Regions from separate parts of the Rhodovulum sulfidophilum DSM 1374 genome, predicted to be linked through region 1. Evidence: riboswitches for the same ligand, from Rfam matches in the RefSeq annotation. Region 1 holds a riboswitch; each other region holds the start of a gene.
What was found. Region 1 has a riboswitch for cobalamin ahead of A6W98_RS07810 (ribonucleoside triphosphate reductase). Riboswitches for the same ligand answer to the same signal wherever they lie in the genome.

Region 1 (2,192 bases):
TTCGTGAAGGCCCCCAAAACAGCGTGGGTCAGCCGCATGCCGCCCTCGCGCCGGGACATCTCCAGCCGGGTCAGGATCCGAAAGCCCTGGGCATTGCCCTCGAAATGCTCGAACTCGCGGCGCTGGCCCTCACTCAGATCCGCACCGAAGGGCTTTCGCATCTCGAACCATTCCGAAATCGCATCCTCGCCCGCATGGCCGAAGGGCGGGTTGCCGATGTCATGGGCGGCACAGGCCGCCTGCAGGATATAGGACAGGTCGTGCCCGGCGCCGTCGAGCAGGATGCTCTTCGCGGCCAGCGCCTGCCCGACCTCGAACCCAAGCGAGCGGCCCACGCTGCTGGTCTCGAGGCTGTGGATCATCCGGTGATGCAGGTGGTCGTTCTCGTAAAGCGGATGCACCTGGGTCTTGTTGGCCAGGCGCCGGAACGGCTGCGAGAAGATCACCCGGTCGAGATCGGCCAGAAACGCCGGACGCCGCCTATCGCGCGCCGCGCGCGTTTCGGCCTCATCCGGGGCAGGCTCGCGCTGCTCGTGCCGAGCCTTCGTCAGAAGCCCTTGCCATTCCATATGTTCCATCGCTTTCCCCTCCGGCAGATCGGCGCCAGCATAGCGGCTTCAGCTTGCGGCGACAGCGCCGATCGCCTACCCCGCCCACCAGAGCCGGGATGGCGGTGCGAGGACCCCGGCAAAGAGACCCGTATCCCGCATTGCCGCGCGACTGTCAGTGACCCGGCCCGATGACAGGGCCCGGGGGGTGCGCGAAGGTCGCACCCGCTACATGTTGACAATACGCCCCCGCAAACATCAATATACTGTTGCTTTGGTTCCCGCGGTTTGCGCCGTGGGCGAAGAGGGAAGCCGGTGAGAGTCCGGCACTGCCCCCGCAACTGTCAGCGGCAAGCCGCGGCCCCTTGATCCACTGGCGCAAGACGCCGGGAAGGAGGGCCAGGGCGTCCGAGCCGCGAAGTCAGGAGACCTGCCAGAGCGGACCGAACGACCGCGAGCGGTGGGCTCGGGTGCGTGCGTCGGACCGGCGGGTCCGCGTGCCTCCCTGCGTGCCGCCCCTGACCAGAACCGAAAGCGAACCGCCATGACCGCCCCCTCGCCCCGTTCCGTCGCCAACCGCGACGGCCAGATCGTTCCCTTCGACGCCGGCCGGATCGCCCGGGCCATCGCCCGTGCGGGCGAGGCCACCGGCGAATTCGGCGCCGAGGAGGCCGCCCATCTCACCGCCCAGGTGGTGCGGGTGCTGAGCTTCCGCCACGCGGATGGCACGCCCGATATCGAGGAAATCCAGGATGCCGTCGAACAGGCCCTGATCGGCGCCAACCGGATCGCGACGGTGCGCGCCTACGCCGTCTATCGCGCCCAGCATGCGCGGCTGCGCGAGGACCGGCAGGTGCTGGTCGATGTCGAAAGCTCGATCAACGAATATCTCGACCGCTCGGACTGGCGGGTGAATGCCAATGCCAATCAGGGCTATTCGCTGGGCGGCATGATCCTGAACACCTCGGGCAAGGTGACGGCGAATTACTGGCTGAGCCATATCTACCCGCCGGAAGTCGGCCAGGCGCATCGCGACGGCGACATCCATATCCACGATCTCGACATGTTCGCGGGCTATTGCGCGGGCTGGTCGCTGAGGACGCTGTTGCGCGAGGGGCTGAACGGGGTGCCCGGCAGCATCGAATCCGGTCCGCCGATGCACCTGACCAGCGCGCTCGGCCAGATCGTCAATTTCCTCGGCACTCTGCAGAACGAATGGGCGGGCGCCCAGGCTTTCAGCTCGTTCGACACCTATCTGGCGCCCTATGTGCGGATCGACGGGCTGGATTACGCCGCCGTCCGTCAGGCGATGCAGGAATTCATCTACAATCTCAACGTGCCCTCGCGCTGGGGCACCCAGACGCCCTTCACCAACCTGACCTTCGACTGGACCTGCCCGGATGACCTGAAGGACCAGGTGCCGGTGATCGGCGGGCGCGAGGCCGATTTCGCCTATGGCGCGTTGCAGTCCGAGATGGACATGATCAACCGCGCCTATATGGAGGTGATGACCGCGGGCGATGCCAAGGGTCGGGTCTTCACCTTCCCGATCCCGACCTACAACATCACTCCCGATTTTCCGTGGGAGAGCGAAAATGCCGGTTATCTCTTCGAGATGACGGCGAAATACGGGCTGCCCTATTT
Region 2 (2,192 bases), 450 kb from region 1:
GGGCGTTGCGGCCGGTCAGCACGACATGGGTCAGGGCGGGCTTGTCGGCCTGCAGGAAGGCCACCACCTCGGCCGGGTCGAGATAGCCGTAGCGCAGCGCGATGTTGATCTCGTCCAGCAGCACCATCCGGATCTCGGGGTCGCGGATCAGCTCCTTCGCCTTCTCCCAGCCCTTTTCGGCGGCGGCGATGTCGCGGGCGCGGTCCTGGGTTTCCCAGGTGAAGCCCTCGCCCATGGCGTGGAACTGGCAGAGATCGCCGAAATGCGAGGTCAGCAGCCGCCGCTCGCCGGTATCCCAGGCACCCTTGACGAACTGGACGACGGCGCAGGGCATCTGGTGGGCGATGCAGCGCAGGATCATCCCGAAGCCCGAGGAGGACTTGCCCTTGCCGGTGCCGGTATGCACCAGGATCAGCCCCTTCTCGTCGCTCTTGCCGGCCATGATCTTGTCGCGGGCGGCCTTCTTCTTGGCCATCTTGGCGGCGTGGCGGGCATCGTCGTCGGAGACGGGGTCGCGGGCGGTCATGGGCTCTTTCCCTCGCTTTGGATGTCCCGGCGGAGCTAGGGCGGCGCAGGGCGGGCGTCAAATCCGAACCACGGCCCCCATACGGATCGGGGTCGTGACGTAACGGACCTGCGCCCGGGCGGCGCTGCGGCGGCCGGGCGCAGGAGTGGCCGGATTGACAAGGCGGGCGGCGCTTGCGATGACGGATCCGTGACCGGTTCGCCCGGGCCCCGATGGCCCGGACGTGAAAAGGGAACGCGGTGCGCCCGTCCTGAAGGACGCGCTATTCCGCGGCTGCCCCCGCAACTGTAAGCGGCGAGCGCGGCTGAGAGTGCCACTGGGGATGTCCCCCGGGAAGGCCAGCCAAGCGACGACCCGCGAGCCAGGAGACCTGCCGGCCGCCCGCCTCCCCCCGCATGGGGGCGGTTTCCACCGGACGCCGGGGTGCGCGTCTGGCCCGGATCGGCCGCAATCCGGCCGCTTCCGAGCCTCTCATCCCGTTCGTCCTTTCACCCGCGGCCTGTCCGGCCGCCCATGTTGAAAGGCAACGACCTTGATCTTCCACGGCAATCTCGTGACCGCCGCGCTCGCCCTGACCCTCGTTCCCGGGGTTGCGGCGGCGCATTTCCAGCTGGCCTATACCGAGGAAAGCCTCATCGACGCGCCCGGCGATGTGCCGGTCAAGCTGATCTTCTGGCATCCGCAGGAAAGCGGCCCGGTCATGGATATGGGCGAGCCGCTGGAATTCTACGCCATCCATCGCGGCGAGCGGATCGATCTCAAACCGACGCTCAGCCAGACGGTCTTTCACGGCCCGCTGAACGAGGCGGTGGCCTGGGATGGCAGCCTGCCGGTCAAGCGGATGGGCGATTACGTTCTGGTGACGGTGCCTGCCCCCTATTACGAAGAGTCCGAGGACATCTTCATCCAGCAGATCACCAAGACCTATGTGAACCGCGGCCAGATGCCGACCGACTGGGACGGCCCGCAGGGGCTCAAGGCCGAGATCCTGCCGCTGGTCAAACCCTATAACGTGATCGCGGGCTCGACCTTCACCGGGCGGGTGCTGTCGGAGGGGGCGCCGGTCGCGGGCGCCGAGATCGAGATCGAATACATGGCGGCCGAGCCCGACATGGAGACGGATGCGCCCAAACCCGCCATTGCCGGGCCGATGCCGGGCGGCGCGATCGTCGCGGTTTCCGACGAGAACGGCTATTTCACCTTCGGCGTGCCGAAGGCGGGCTATTGGGGCTTTGCCGCGCTGGGGGTCGGGCCCGATACCGAATACGAGGGCAAGGAGCTCAGCCAGGATGCGGTCCTCTGGATCCGCGCCTTCGATCTGAAATAGGGACGGACCCATGCATATCGTGGACGGGGCGCTGGCGGCGCCCGTTGTGATCGGCGGCGCGGTGCTGGCTGCGGGGGGCCTGGCGCGCGGCCTGCGCGACCTGACGCTGGAAAAGATCCCCGCTGCCGGGATGCTCTCGGCCAGCTTCTTCGTGGCCTCGCTGATCCATGTGCCCATCGGCCCGTCCTCGGTGCACCTGATCCTGAACGGTCTGGCCGGGCTGGTGCTCGGCTGGGCCGCCTTTCCGGCGCTGTTCGTGGGGCTTCTGCTGCAGGCCGTCTTCTTCGGCTTCGGCGGGCTGACGGTCTTGGGGGTCAATACGCTCGACATCGCCTTGCC
Region 3 (2,192 bases), 1.6 Mb from region 1:
GAACTTCCTGGCATAGGCCGCGTCCCAGATCCGATGCAGGAAGGCGCGCGGATACTGGTCAAGCACGTCGGCCTCGTAATACCCCTCGTCCACGAGATAGCCGAGCTTCTCGTCGAGCGAGTGGAAGAAGACCGTGTTCCGGTTGACGTGCTGCAGGAAATACTGCCGCGCGGCCATGCGGTCGGCCTCGAAACGGATGGTCCCGTCCTCGTCATAGAGGTTCAACATCGCGTTCAGCGCGTGGTAGTCGAGCGTGCTGTCGGGCTTTGCCGGTTTTGCGTCGGTTACACGGTCAAGCATTCCATCTCCCAGAATTTGTCCAACCCATCGCGAACGCGGGCGATATCGGTATCGGTGCCGGCAAGCTCGAAACGGTAGAGCACCGGCACCCTGCACTTGCGCGAGATGACCTCGCCGGACAGCGCATAGGTGGTGCCGAAATTGCGGTTGCCGCTGGCGATCACGCCCCGCAGGAGCGCGCGCCGTGCGGGGTCGTTGAGAAAGCGGATTACCTGTTTCGGCACCGCGCCGCGCCCTTCGCCATCGGCATAGGTCGGGCAGATCAGCGCGAAGGGCGTATCGGGGCGGGGCAGATCGTCGCCCGAGATCGGGATCCGCACCGCAGGCAGGCCCAGCCGCTCGACGAAGCGCGCCGTGTTGCCCGAGCGTGAGGAAAAATAGACGAGCCCCGCCATGGCGCTCAGGCCAGCCGGCCGATCAGGTCGGGACGGAAGCCCGCCCAGTGATCCTTGCCCGCGACCACGACCGGCAACTGCCGGTAGCCCAGTTCCGAGACATGGGCGAAAGCCTTGTCGTCCTCGGTCAGGTCGATCAGCTCGTAGGGAAGGCCGCGGGCCTCGAGCGCGCGGGTGGTGGCCGTACATTGCACGCAGGCCGGCTTGGAATAGACGATGATGGACATTGCTGGTCCCCTTTCATTGTTCTTCAGGCAAGGGACACAGCCTGGCGTGACGAATGGTGTCGTCTGCCAATCTCGCATGTGCGCCCCGAGGCCCTCCGCCTTCGGTCGTCATCTTTTGCGCTCTGGCAGGTTTCCTGGCTTGCGGGTCGTTGCTCGGCCGGCCTTCCCGGGACGCATCCCAGTGGCGTGTCAGCGTCGCTCGCCGCTTACAGTTGCGGGGGCAGTGCCGGATTTGCACCGGCTTCCCTCTTGGCCCTTGACGCGAGTCGCGGGCACCAAAGCATCTGCATATTGAGGGGCTGCGACGATTGGTGTCAATATATAGGTATTGGTTTCGCCAAAGAACGCCCTTGGGCGTGGCGCTTTCCAGCTCGACGAAGTCGTTTTCGTGTAAGCTGCGGGAGGCCGGCTTGGTAAACAGAAAGGGCAAGGTGCCGCTGGTGACAGCGGAGAATTGGGAAGCCGGTGCAATTCCGGCACTGCCCCCGCAACGGTAACGGCGCGAAGGGCATGGCGAAAACCACTGGGGCGACATGCTCCGGGAAGGCGTCATGCCTGGCCAGAAGGCCATGCCCGAAGTCCGGAAACCAGCCTTGCATGAGACGTCAACCGCGGGTGGCGGTGCAGACGCCCGTGTGGGGGTGGCCGGACGCCATCCCTCCCGGCACTGCCCGTCCTCCGCCCCAGCATTCGACCCGCGGGGCGCGGGCAGGAACACCGCAGATGAAACACGATCTTCCGCGTCTTCTGGCCGAACGCAAACCGGGCTATGCGCTCGAGCGGCCCTTCTACACCGATCCCGCCATTTTCGAGGCGGATCTGGAGACCATCTGGTATCGCGACTGGCTCTTCGCGATCCCGGCCTGCGAGCTTGAAAAGCCGGGATCTTTCGTCACGCACAAGGTTGGCGCCTACCGCGTGATCCTCGTGCGCGGTCAGGACGGGACGATCCGCGCCTTCCACAATTCCTGCCGCCATCGCGGCTCGATCATCTGCAAGGGCGCGAAGGGCAACCTGCCGAAGCTCGTCTGCCCCTATCACCAATGGACCTACGAGCTTGACGGCCGGCTCCTCTGGGCGCGGGACATGGGCCCCGATTTCGACGCCTCGGCGCATGGGCTGAAACCGGTTCACTGTCGTGAACTGGAGGGCCTCGTCTACATCTGCCTTGCCGATGCCGCCCCCGATTTCGATGCCTTCGCCGATCTCGCCCGGCCCTATCTGGCCGTGCATGACCTGACCGATGCCAAGGTCGCCTTCGAGTCGACCA
Region 4 (2,192 bases), on a different replicon from region 1:
CTTCACCACCAGTTCCAGCTTGCGCTTCTGGTCGTCCTCGGTGATCTCGTTGCCGTGCTCGGTCGAGGCGAACCCGCATTGGGGCGCGACCCCGAGCTGGTCGATATCGACATATTTCGATGCCTCGTCATATTTCGCCCTGATCCAGTCCAGCGATTCCAGCTTGCCGGTCTTGGTGGTGATGAAGCCGGGCATGACCCGCTTGCGGCCCTTCGGCAGACTGGCCAGAGGTTCCAGCCCCCCGGCGCGCTCGGTGTCGTATTCCATCAGGTAGATGTCGACCGAGGTGGTGTTGAAGATCGCATCGGCCGCGCCGTGATAGCCGCCTTCGGCCACATGCGACGACCGGAAATTGCCGCGGCACATATGCATCCCGATCACCATGTCGGCCGGGCGATCCTTGATCGCCTCTTCCAGCATCCAGGCATATTTGCGTACCAGCTCGTCGGGATCCTGGCCCATGGCGCGGCGCTCCTCGCGCTGTTTCTCGTCGCCGAGATAGGCGAAGAAGATGTCGTCCAGCTGCAGATAGCGGCAACCGGCCTTGTAGAAGGCGTGCACCGCCTTGCGGTAGGTCGCGGCGATGTCATGGAACATCAGCTCCTGATCCAGATAGGGCTTGTGCTCGATATTCTCGGGAACCATCCGGTAATGGCAGGCCGACGGGCCGGGGATCGAGATCTTGGCGATGCCCTCGCCCGGCGCCACCAGATCCCTGACATAGGTGAAATGCCGCAGCATCGGGTGATCGGCGGGGAAATTCAGCGGCCCGGTCAGATGCGCCTCGATGGGCGGGGTCTTGTGCTTTGTCTGGAACGGCAGGCTGCGGGTCGAGGGCTTCATGTCCAGCCCGGTCAGCATCCCCATGAAATCGTAATGCCAGAACTGGCGGCGAGCCTCGCCATCGGTGAAGACCCGGAGCCCGGCCTCCTTCTGCATCGCGACCAGGGCGGCGATTTCGCGGTCCTCGACGGCGCGGAGCTCGGCGCCTTTCAGGCCCTGCATCCTGGCCCCGGCAATCGCCTGCGGACGCAACAGCGAGCCGACATGATCTGCCCGGGGAAGCGCAGGGCGGAGGGAGGAGGAGGTATCTTCGGTCGTCATCGTGACATGCCTTTCGAACGGCCCGCGCTCGGCGCGCGCCGGAACTGGAAACGAAACCCCACGACGCGCGTCGCGGAGCGGCGGTGCCACCCTTGCGGAAAGCCGCTCCCGACACGCCCCACGCGGCCGGAACAGGTGATCGGTTCAGGCAGGTTTCCTGACTCGCGGATGAGCGCCTTGCCCGGCCTTCCCGGCGCGATCGGCCAGTGGCATGTCGGGCAGGCTGTCCGCCTACAGTTGCGGGGGCAGTTCCGGATCCGGCCGACGGGCCTTCCCGGATTCCCTTTTAACCGGACATCGATCCGGCACCTGAACGGCGCCAGAGATGCGAGAGCGGCGCGCGACTGTCAATGCGTCCCGCTGTCAGAAGTTTTCATGATAATAATGAGGTAGCTGCAGGGTCGGCCCCTGCGACCGCCCGGTCAGCGGGGTTTGCGCGCCCTGACATAGAGTTCCAGCTTGTGGCTGACGATCTCGAAGCCGTGCTTGCGGGCGATCTCTTCCTGAAGCCGCTCGATCTCGTCGGACCTGAATTCGACCACCTCGCCGGTCTCGAGATTGATGAAATGGTCGTGATGCTGTTCGGGCGCGGGTTCGTAGCGCAGGCGTCCGTCCTCGAACATGTGGCGTTCGATCAGCCCCTTCTCGGCAAGCTTGTTCATCGTCCGGTAGACGGTGGCGATGTTGATCCCCGGCTCGATGGCGGCAACCCGGCGGTGCAGTTCCTCGACATCGGGATGATCCCCGGACGCGTCCAGCACCTCGAGGATGACCCGGCGTTGCCCGGTGATGCGCAGACCGTGCCGCCGACAGATGTCGAGCAGGGACTCGTGATTGGCTTTGGTCATGGGGCGTCCGCTCCGTCCGTGATGTCGCGTGCCCGACATCGGAGCGGGCCGGTCGGGCTGAAGCGATCCCATAGCACGAACGCCTGTCAAGGTCATCCGTCTTGACGACAGCCTGCCCTGTCTTGTCCGACGGCCCGAGAGGCGCGCCGCGGGGTTCAGCCCTCTCGCGAGGTCTCTATCTGCAAATGAGTTGCAATAAGGGGTGGATCTGCTATCTGTATCTGCGACTGGCTTGCAACT

Region 2: another riboswitch for cobalamin. It lies ahead of A6W98_RS09935 (DUF4198 domain-containing protein); the one in region 1 lies ahead of A6W98_RS07810 (ribonucleoside triphosphate reductase).
Region 3: another riboswitch for cobalamin. It lies ahead of nrdH (glutaredoxin-like protein NrdH); the one in region 1 lies ahead of A6W98_RS07810 (ribonucleoside triphosphate reductase).
Region 4: another riboswitch for cobalamin. It lies ahead of A6W98_RS19565 (5-methyltetrahydropteroyltriglutamate--homocysteine S-methyltransferase); the one in region 1 lies ahead of A6W98_RS07810 (ribonucleoside triphosphate reductase).

Annotation. Positions count from the first base shown of each region.
Region 1 covers NZ_CP015418.1:1,643,978-1,646,169, reverse strand. Annotated here, with positions in the region: gene dgt (dGTP triphosphohydrolase) at 1-578, opposite strand, end outside; cobalamin riboswitch at 807-1,000, shown strand; partial or broken gene A6W98_RS07810 (ribonucleoside triphosphate reductase) at 1,093-2,192, shown strand, end outside.
Region 2 covers NZ_CP015418.1:2,097,889-2,100,080, forward strand. Annotated here, with positions in the region: gene cobO (cob(I)yrinic acid a,c-diamide adenosyltransferase) at 1-526, opposite strand, end outside; cobalamin riboswitch at 704-918, shown strand; gene A6W98_RS09935 (DUF4198 domain-containing protein) at 1,059-1,853, shown strand; gene cbiM (cobalt transporter CbiM) at 1,864-2,192, shown strand, end outside.
Region 3 covers NZ_CP015418.1:68,115-70,306, forward strand. Annotated here, with positions in the region: gene nrdE (class 1b ribonucleoside-diphosphate reductase subunit alpha) at 1-300, opposite strand, end outside; gene nrdI (class Ib ribonucleoside-diphosphate reductase assembly flavoprotein NrdI) at 285-695, opposite strand; gene nrdH (glutaredoxin-like protein NrdH) at 701-922, opposite strand; cobalamin riboswitch at 1,030-1,217, opposite strand; cobalamin riboswitch at 1,335-1,532, shown strand; gene A6W98_RS00290 (aromatic ring-hydroxylating oxygenase subunit alpha) at 1,646-2,192, shown strand, end outside.
Region 4 covers NZ_CP015419.1:98,427-100,618, reverse strand. Annotated here, with positions in the region: gene A6W98_RS19565 (5-methyltetrahydropteroyltriglutamate--homocysteine S-methyltransferase) at 1-1,104, opposite strand, end outside; cobalamin riboswitch at 1,235-1,432, opposite strand; gene A6W98_RS19560 (Fur family transcriptional regulator) at 1,527-1,952, opposite strand.